Regions from separate parts of the Paraburkholderia sp. HD33-4 genome, predicted to be linked through region 2. Evidence: riboswitches for the same ligand, from Rfam matches in the RefSeq annotation. Region 2 holds a riboswitch; the other holds the start of a gene.
What was found. A riboswitch is a leader RNA that binds a small molecule or an ion and turns the genes downstream of it on or off. The one in region 2 is predicted to bind cobalamin.
Positions count from the first base shown of each region.

Region 1 (4,986 bases), on a different contig from region 2:
CTGCTCGGCGTGCCGTCGAACAGACCCATCACGCCTTCGATCAGGATCAGATCGGCTTCTTGCGCCGCCCGCGCGAGCAGGTTGCGGCACGCGCTTTCGCCGACCATCCACAGATCGAGCGATAGCACCGGCGCGCCGCTCGCGCGCGCAAGGATCATCGGGTCGAGAAAATCCGGCCCGGTCTTGAACACGCGCACGCACCGTCCGAGCCGCCGGTGATAGCGCGCGAGACCGGCGGTGATCGTGGTCTTGCCTTGGCCCGACGCAGGCGCGCTGATGAACAGCGCGGGGCACGCCGCGGAGCAAGTCCCCTCGAGGGACGCCGACATCGCTCAGAACTCCACGCCGCGTTGCGCCTTCACACCCTGCTCGCGATACGGATGCTTGATCGCGCGCATCTCGGTGACGAGATCGGCGGCTTCGATCAACGCGTCGGGCGCGTGACGTCCGGTCACGACGACGTGCAGCATCGGCGCGCGCGCGTTGATCACGGCGAGCACTTCGTCGAGCGGCAGGTATTCGTACTTCAGCACGGTGTTCAGCTCGTCGAGGATCACCATCTGGTAGTCGCCGCTTTCGATCATCCGCCGCGCTTGGTTCCAGCCCTTGCGCGCGGTCGCCATGTCGGCCTCGCGATTCTGCGTGTTCCAGGTGTAGCCGTCGCCCATCGTGACGAAATCGCATTGCGCGATCGCGCCGAGGAAGTCGCGCTCCGACGTATGCAGCGCGCCCTTGATGAACTGCACGACGCCCAGCCGCATGCCGTGGCCGAGCACGCGCACGGCCATGCCGAACGCGGCCGTGCTCTTGCCTTTGCCGGTGCCGGTGTTGACGATCAGCAGGCCTTTTTCGACGGTCGCGCCGGCCTGCTTCTTTTCGTGGCCTTCACGGCGGCGTTCGGTCATGCGTTGATGCGATTCGGGATCGGTTTTCATCGAGGGTCCTGGTCTTGAGGGGATGGGAGCACGTCGCTGAGGGCTGCGTCGTTCGGCGCCGCGATCGCCACTGCGATACCGGCGTGCGCGGTCTTGCGTACGATCAGACGTGCGGTTTGCGCAGTTGTCTCCGAGTCTGACGCTGCTGCCGCCAGCAGCGCGCAGGGCTCGCACACACCGTCGACGCCCAGATGCGCGCGAACCGCCGCCGACGGCGACGCGACCGGCACCGCGGCGATCTGCTCGCGGCTGAACAGTCGTAGCGGCAGCCGGTGGCGCGAGCAGAATTCGAGCAGGCCCGCTTCGTCGGCTTTGGTGTCGATCGTCGCGACGGCGCGGATCTGCTCGAAGGCATTCGATCCGAGCGCTGCGCGCACGGCGGCTTCGATGTCCGCGGCTTCGCTGTGCGAGCGGCAACCGATGCCGACGCTCAGCGTTTTCATCGCGTGTGCGTGTGGTGTTGCGCTCGCTGCCGGTTCGCGATGAACGCGGCCGTCGCGTTCCGCCGCTTCACGCGCCAGCGCGAGCGAGGCCACGCCGCCGATCACCACGATCGCCGGCGAGCCGAGCCCCGCGCGCACGACCGCCCCGGCAAACTCGCGAAGCGGCGCGAGCACGTGACGCTGCCCGGGCCGAGTCGCCGATTCGATCGCCGCGCAGGGCGTATCGGCGGACATGCCGGCCGCGAGCAACGCGCCGGCGATTTCGCCGAGCCGCCGCATGCCCATGTAGATCACGAGCGTCATGCGCGTCGCGGCGAGCGCGGCCCAGTCCGGCTCACCGCTGCCGGCCCCGTGGCCGGTGACGAACACGACGCCCTGCGCGTGGTCGCGATGCGTGACCGCAATGCCGAGCGTCGCGGGTGCCGCGATGCCGGCCGTGATGCCGCTGATCACGTCGACGTCGATACCCGCCGCATGCAGCGCCTGCAATTCTTCGCCGCCGCGACCGAACACGAACGGATCGCCGCCCTTGAGCCGCGCAACGCTGCGGCCCGCGCGCAGATGCCCGAGCATTTGCGCGACGATGTCGGCCTGCGCCGTCGACGGATGGCCGCCGCGTTTGCCGACGTACACGACTTGCGCGTCGGCGCGGGCGAACTGCAGCACCTCGGGATTGACCAGATCGTCGACCAGCACGACATCGGCCTGCGCGAGCGCGCGAGTGGCCTTCAGCGTCATCAGTTCGACGTCGCCGGGACCCGCGCCGATCAGCCAGGCGCGCGTCATCGCGGCGTGCATGGCGGATGCCATGCGGAGATGGGAGGAGAGAAGCGGCGTGCGACGGTGCGCGCGGAGGTGAATATAGAGGTCATGCAGTACAGCAAATCCGGGCGAGGTTAGCCGCGCGGCTCGCGGCACATTCTTCAGATAGAACGCCACGACACGCGCGATGCCACGCTGCTACGCCTTCACATCCGTTCCCCGCGGATTCCGGCGGCCGGCGGCGCAACCTGATGCACGGATGCATGCGGCGCCGCTTCCGCGTCTGGCCGGTATCCGGGCTGGCGGCCTCACGCGCTTCGCCTTCCCGTCCCTGTGTGCGGATTCGCGGGGACAGTGGCATCAAAAAACGCATGCGCGGCGCGGCGGAATCGAAGCTCAATCGAATCGCGCGCCGCAGGTCGCTTACCGTTGCGGGGACAGCACAGGTTGAACGCGCGACGCGCTGCCTGTTTCCCGTTTAACTGCACACGCGAGCGCATGTGCGGGCACCAAACGCGCGCATACGATAGCACATGGCGCCTTGCCGGATAAGCCTCTGCGGCGCTTTCCGACACCGTGCGTTCCTTGACTGCGCAAGGCCGCGGGCCTACACTCGCACGCACTTTGGGTGCTCGCGTGCGCGTTCGTGCGCATGCAGTTAAACGGGAAACAGGGAGCCTCTGCTCAGGAGTGGCTAACCTGTGCTGTCCCCGCAACGGTAAGCGAAAAGCGGTTCCGGCTTGTTAGTCGGCACCGCGGGTGCCGGCTTCGATGTCCTCGCGCAAGGTCGCGTCGACATATCACCACTGGACGAGAAACCACTCGTCCGGGAAGGGGAAGCGGCGCTTTCGTCAGCCCGGATACCGGCCCGAAGAAGCAGAACGACCGCCGCGGGGATGCGGCGGCGCGTTCATGACCTCACTTCCGCTTTCTGTATTTCCGTTGTCGCGGCAATGCCGTCGTTCGTCCCCGTGTTTGGTGATCGCTGGCACTGATGCGCATGCTTCATTCGCTCCATTCGCCAGCCGATGCGGACCGACGCGCGGACTTTCCGGCAGACCGATGCAACGCCAAGGGATGGACCTCACGATGCAAACTCAATTGCGCAAGATTCCCGTCACGATCGTCACGGGCTTTCTCGGCAGCGGCAAAACCACGCTGCTGCGGCACATTCTTCAGCATGCGGGCGGCAAGCGCATCGCGGTGATTGTCAACGAGTTCGGCGAACTCGGCATCGACGGGGAAATCCTCAAGGGCTGCGGCATCGGCTGCGATGAAAACGGCGTCGAGACCGAAGGGCATTTGTATGAACTCGCGAACGGTTGTCTGTGCTGCACCGTGCAGGAAGAGTTTTTTCCGGTGATGGAAAAGCTCGCTGAACGGCGCGGCGAACTCGATCATGTGCTGATCGAAACCTCGGGGCTCGCATTGCCGAAGCCGCTCGTGCAGGCGTTCAACTGGCCGCAGATCCGCAACGGCTTCACCGTCGACGCGGTGGTGACGGTGGTGGACGGACCGGCCGCCGCAAGCGGCCAGTTCGCCGATAACCCGGTCGCCGTCGATGCGCAGCGCAAGGCCGATCCGAATCTCGATCACGAGTCGCCGCTGCACGAACTGTTCGAAGACCAGTTGTCGGCGGCGGATCTGGTGATTCTGAACAAGACCGATCTGATCGACGACGCGCGCCAGCACGAGGTGGAAGCCGCGATCCGCGCGGAGATCCCGCCGCAGGTGAAGATCGTGCGCGCGCAGCAGGGGCGGCTCGACCTGCATACGCTGCTGGGGCTCGAAGCGGCGTCGGAAGAGACGATCCATCTGCGTCACGACCATCACGGTTCCGCCGACGACCCCGACCATCACCACGACGAATTCGATTCGGTCGTCGTGCAGGCATCCGTGCCGTCGCGCGACGCGGCGCTCGCCGCTTTGCAGACGCTCGTCGAAAACCACACGATTTACCGTGTCAAAGGGTTCGCCGCATTGCAGGGCGCGGCGATGCGCCTCGTGATCCAGGGCGTGGGCCGGCGCTTCGACAGCTACTTCGACCGGCGCTGGCAGGCGGGCGAAAATGACGAAGGCGCGTTGAGCCGCTTCGTGCTGATCGGCGAAGACCTCGACCAACACGCGCTGCAACAGGCGTTCGACGCGGCGCTCGGCGCGACGTCGAACGCGACGGCATAACGGGCGCACCAGTATGCATCTGCTGCGCACGACGCCGGGCGGCTTCGTCGACGATACGCAGGGCGTGATCCGCATCGATCAGCAGCCCGCCGAGATCGTCGTGCTCAGTTCCGCCGACACCACGCTGTCGCTGCTCGCGAGCGTGGTGCCGCGTCTTGGTGACGGCTTCCCGAGCGTGCGGCTCGCGAACGTCACGTATCTGCGTCAGCCGGCCTCGGTCGATTTCTATCTCGACGACGTGTTGCAGCACGCGCGCGTGGTCGTCGTCGATCATCTCGGCGGAGAAGCGTATTGGCCGTACGGCATCGAGCAGGTCGTCGCGCTCGCGCAGCGCAAACAGCAAATGCTCGCGATGTTTTCCGGCGACCTGCAGGAAGACCCGAACCTGCTCGCGCGCAGTACCGCGAGCCCGGAGTTATGCCAGCGGTTGTGGCGGTATCTGCGCGAAGGCGGCCCGCAGAACGCCGAGGCGTTTTTGCGCTGCATCGCGTATCGCGCGCTCGACTGGGGGCGCGAACCCGAGCCGCCGCGCGCGTTGCCGGCGGCGTCGCTGTATCACCCCGAGCGCGATACGCCCACTGTCGCCGACTGGCAGGCGCGTTGGCGGCAAGACGCGCCGGTCGTCGCGATCCTGTTCTACAAGGCGCATCTGCAGGCCGCCAATA
Region 1 covers NZ_JAJEJS010000002.1:1,844,931-1,849,916, reverse strand. Annotated here, with positions in the region: gene L0U84_RS28430 (cobyrinate a,c-diamide synthase) at 1-329, opposite strand, end outside; gene cobO (cob(I)yrinic acid a,c-diamide adenosyltransferase) at 333-935, opposite strand; gene L0U84_RS44070 (cobalamin biosynthesis protein) at 932-1,378, opposite strand; partial or broken gene cobA (uroporphyrinogen-III C-methyltransferase) at 1,439-2,164, opposite strand; cobalamin riboswitch at 2,409-2,669, opposite strand; cobalamin riboswitch at 2,750-3,026, shown strand; gene cobW (cobalamin biosynthesis protein CobW) at 3,230-4,321, shown strand; gene cobN (cobaltochelatase subunit CobN) at 4,335-4,986, shown strand, end outside.
Region 1: linked by a shared signal. The riboswitch ahead of cobA (uroporphyrinogen-III C-methyltransferase) and the one ahead of L0U84_RS03550 (TonB-dependent receptor domain-containing protein) in region 2 are both predicted to bind cobalamin.

Region 2 (4,986 bases):
TGCGGCCGAAGCGCGCGCTGTAGCCCGCGAAGACCGAATCGACGTGACGCTCGGGCGCGGCGAACGTATCGGAGTCGAGCGTCTGGTCGAGATGCTCGTAGCCGACTTGCAGCTTCTGGTTCGCAGCGAGCGCGAAATCGTTCTGCCACGTGTACTGGCGATTGTCGGTATCGAAGCGGCCGTTGTAGATGCCATTGGTGTTCGACACGCTGCGGTCGTCGCCCTCGGCGAGCGTGAAGTGCGTGGTCCACCAATCGGTCAGCTTGCCGTTCGCGAACACCGACACCTGCCGCACCTTGCTATAGAGGTTGTTCAGATCGGTCGGCTCGCCGTACGCATTGTCGTAGCTGTTGTTGTTGTTCGACTGGAAGTAGCTGACGCCCGCGTCCCACCTGTCGGTGAACTTGTGACGCAGCGACGCGCTGATGCTCTCGTTCAGATTGCCGTTCGCGTTCGGATTCGCGGCCGGCGCCTCGAGCGGATTGAGCGACGAGAAGCCGTCGTCCTTCGTGCGCGCGAGCGAGATGTTGAAGGTCGTGCGGCCGTCCTGATCGAGCGCGCCGTTCACACCGGCCGTTTGCGTCTGCGTGTGATAGCTGCCATAGCCGAGCGAAAAGTTGAAACGCGGCGGATGATCGCCGCCGTCTTTCGTGAACACCTGCACGACGCCGCCGATCGCGCCCGAGCCATACAACGCAGACACGTTGCCGTTCACTACTTCGACGTGATCGACCTGATCGAGCGGTATCTGTGCGAGCTGAGCGGAGCCGAGACTCACCGAATCGACGCGCACGCCGTCGATCAGCAGCAGCGATTGCGTCGACGACGCGCCGCGCAGAAACAGACTGGTGGTCGAACCGGGGCCACCCGTGCGCGAGATTTGCACGCCGGGCGCGAGTAGCAGCAGGCCGGGCAGATCGGTCGCGGTCGTGTCCGCGATGTCCTGCTGATCGAACTGGGTAGTCTGCGGGATCGCATCGCGCAACGCTTGCGGTCCGCGTTGCGCGGTCACGACGATCGGCGACAGCACGTTGCCCGACGCATCGGCTGAGGAGGTATCGACGGCGTCGACAACGTTTGCGGCATTCGCCGTGCTTGCATTCGTAGCGGACGATGAAGATTCGGACGCAGGCTCGGCGCTTTGCGCATGCACGACGAGCGGCAGGCTCGCGAACGCGAGCAGCGTTGCGCGGGCGATGGGGGACAGCATGGGATGACATTCCTGTGGCTAGCGTGCGCGGCCTGCTTCCCCGCGGGCCGACGCGTCACGAGGCGTCCCCATGTTTAACGTTTTCGCGGGGGACGTCCCTCTTTTCTGGCCGGTATCCGGGCTACGACACATCGATCCCGCCTTCCCACGCGTGACGCGCAGTGGCACACTCGCACGTTGAACTTCCAACCTTGCGATCAGGACCGACCTGCATGAGCACTTCACATGCGGTCGCTTACCGTTGCGGGGGCAGCGCAGGTTCGCGCATCCGGTTTGGCACCGCGCGCGCCCTGCTTCCCGTTTAACTGCACGCGCCGAAATGCGCGTGCGGGCACCAGAGTGCGGGAAGTTTAGGAGCGGCCTCGCGGGGCGTCAAGAAAGGTCAATCGGAGCGCAATCCGTTCTGTTGAATGCAGGTTATTGTCCGATGGATTGCCGGTTTTTTATCTTATGGTCGACGACACGACACGCAACGAACGTGCACGAAGCGATGCTGTTACGTCTCGAAACGAGACAATTGTCGGAACCTGTAATATTCCGCGCTAAAATGCGATGTCTTTAGAGGACGCAGCACATGCTCACCGAACTCGAATCACTCTCCCAGAACATCGGCAAGCTGATTGCGATCAGCCAGCGCCACAACGAAGCGCGGCTCGCGCTCGAAGAGCAGCTCGCGCAAACGCGTGCCGAAGTACAAGCCACGCACGCGGAACTCGCGCAATTGCGCGAAGAGCGCGACGCACTGCAGGCGGAACGCGACGCGCTGTCCGCCAAGATCGACGACGCTCAGGTGCGCCTGAATGCGATTCTCGAAAAATTGCCGCGCGCACGCGCGAGCAGCGAACCGGATAACCAGCTCGATCTGCTCGGATCCGCCGAGCCCGAACACGAGGCGGCGGACAGCGACGTGAGCCGACACGGAGAAAGCGCATGACCACCAAGCAGATCGAAGTCTCGATTCTCGAAGTACCCTATCGTCTCGCCTGTTCGCCGGAAACCGAAGGCGCGCTGCTCGAGGCGGTCGCGCGCGTCGACGCGGAGATGAAGAAAATCCGCGGCGGCAGCAACGTGCGCGGTACGGATCGCATCGCGGTGATGGCTGCTCTGTCGCTGGCATCGGAACTGCTTAAGCTGCAAAGCAGCGTGCGACACGGAGAAGCATTTCCCGCTGAAGAAATACGGCGTACAATGCAGCAAATGAACGAACAGCTAGGTACTGTGATCGAGCAGTACAGCTTGCAGTAAGCAGTAGTGGGCTCAATAGCGGGCCGGTTTCGAACCGGTCAAGTGTTCAACGGTTTGAGTAGTAGCTTCATCGGTTTAGCTTCCCTGCCTGGTTCGCCAAGGTCATATATTCCTTGAACCAATGCCATGTGCACGGTTGCGGAAATTTGTAGCACGGGTGTGCGCGTCACTCTGTCTGATGTACCCGAAGTGTTGCTTACTGCGACCAATTCTGAACCCTCGGTTCAGGATGCCGGCCTAGCGGCTAAGGCGGGGACCTTATCTGGAACGGCGTCGGACTTCGGTTCGGCGCCGTTTTTCTTTGGTCGTCGTTTTTTCGTTTGAGCGCCTTTTTCAGGGGCTTTTTCGCACGCGCCGGCTGTTGCCGCGCCTCGTTCAATCTCACACGTTCACTCCGATTCATGCGCTACTGGCTGATGAAGTCCGAACCGGACGAAGCAAGCATCGACGACCTCGCCAACGCACCGCATCGCACCTTGCCGTGGACCGGCGTGCGCAACTATCAGGCGCGCAACTTCATGCGCGACGTGATGCAGGTCGGCGACGGCGTGCTCTTCTATCATTCGAGCTGTCCGGAGCCCGGCATCGCGGGCATTGCGGAGGTCTCGTCGAGCGCGTACCCGGACCCGACGCAGTTCGATAAAAAGAGTCCGTACTACGACGCGAAATCGACACAGGAAACGCCGCGCTGGTTGCTCGTCGACGTCGTGTTCAAGAAGAAAATCGCGCTGATTCCGCTTGCCGCGCTGCGCGAGCATGCCGAATTGCAGGACATGCGCGTGCTCGCCAAAGGCAACCGTCTGTCGATCACGCCGGTGACCGACGCCGAATGGCGCTTCATAACTAAACGGCTCGTTTAAAGGTGAATGCGCGACGCGGCATCTGATGTGATCGAGCCAAGGCATCATTTCCGATGCGGCGGCGAAGCACTAATTGGGGAACCAAGCCCCGGTAAAACACGCCTAATCGGTCGACGAAAGCGTGAGCTCGAACCGACCGCTCGACGGCAACCCGATCCATTCGCCAGCGCATCCGTCAACCCGCTCGCCACCATCGCGCCAGCACGCGGCGCTCGCGTCGAACGTGCACAACCTGTTCAAACAAGGATTTCAGTCATGACGACAAAAACCGCACGGGCCCTTGCACTCGCGCTCGCCTTTGGCGCGCCTGTGGCGCTCGCACTGAACCCGGCGCCCGCTCGCGCGCAGACCATGATGCCGCAGCCTTCGGGCGTGCTGTCGCTGAATGCGCAGGCGAGCGCGGAAGTCCCGCAGGACGAAGTCGAAATCACGCTGTTTTACGAGCAGGAAGCGAGCGAGCCGTCGGCGCTGACGTCGACGCTGAACGAACGCGCCGACGCGGCATTGCAGAAAGCGCGCGGCGTCGCCGGCGTGACCGCGCGCTCGGGCGCGTTCTCGATCTTCCCGTCGACCGACCGCGACGGACGCATCTCGACGTGGCGCGGCCGCACGGAAGTCGTGCTCGAATCGCGCGACTTCGCCGCGGCATCGAAGCTCGCCGGACAGATGGCATCGATCATGCAGGTTGGCAACGTGCGTTTCTCGCTGTCGCCGGAAGCGCAGCGCGCGGCCGAACAGAGGCTCAGCGGCGAGGCGATCAAATCGTTTCGCGAGCAGGCCGCATCGGCCTCGCAGGCATTCGGCTTTAGCGGCTATTCGATTCGCGAGGTCAACGTGAATCACAGCGGCGTGATGCCGCGTCCGATGATGATGATGAGCGCGCGCGCGATGGGCGCCGACGCGAAGAGCGCGCCGCTGCCGCTCGAAGGCGGCACGTCGACGGTGACGGTCAACGTATCGGGCTCGGTGCAGATGAAGTAACGCGCAAGCGCCAACGAAAACGCCAGCTCAAACAGAAACGCCACGGCATCCAACGATGCCGTGGCGTTTTTTCATGCAGCGCTCGCTACACCAACCGGGCGCCGCTCAGTTCGCGCCAACCGCCTGCGCCGGCTCGCGACGCCCACGGCGATACGCCCACACCATCAGGCCGATGCCCGCGAGGATCATCGGCAGCGACAGCCATTGACCCATCGACAGACCCATCGCGAGCAGGCCAAGGAAATCGTCCGGCTCACGCGCGAATTCGACCGTGAAGCGGGCGAGGCCGTAGCCGGTCAGGAACATCGCGGAAATCGCGCCGAGCGGCTTCGGCTTGCGCGAGAAGAAGATCAGCACGAAGAATAGCGCCACGCCTTCGAGCGCGATCTCGTACAGCTCCGACGGATGCCGCGGCAGCAAGTGATATTGCGCAAACACTTCGTTCAGATGCCATTGCGCGGCCAGTTGCGGATGCGCGGCGAGCCATGCGGCGTCGTCGGGCGCGGCGCCGGGAAACAGCATCGCCCACGGCGCGGACGGTTCGGTCACGCGGCCCCACAGCTCGCCGTTGATGAAGTTGCCGAGGCGCCCCGCCGCAAGGCCCGTGGGCACCATCGGCGCGACGAAGTCGGTGACCTGCAGCCACGAGCGCTTGCGCTGATACGCGAACAGCATCATCGCGATCGTCAC
Region 2 covers NZ_JAJEJS010000001.1:782,376-787,361, reverse strand. Annotated here, with positions in the region: gene L0U84_RS03550 (TonB-dependent receptor domain-containing protein) at 1-1,210, opposite strand, end outside; cobalamin riboswitch at 1,301-1,564, opposite strand; gene L0U84_RS03545 (ATPase) at 1,785-2,144, shown strand; gene L0U84_RS03540 (cell division protein ZapA) at 2,141-2,455, shown strand; RNA gene ssrS (6S RNA) at 2,534-2,715, shown strand; gene L0U84_RS03530 (EVE domain-containing protein) at 2,857-3,315, shown strand; gene L0U84_RS03525 (SIMPL domain-containing protein) at 3,571-4,296, shown strand; gene lgt (prolipoprotein diacylglyceryl transferase) at 4,402-4,986, opposite strand, start outside.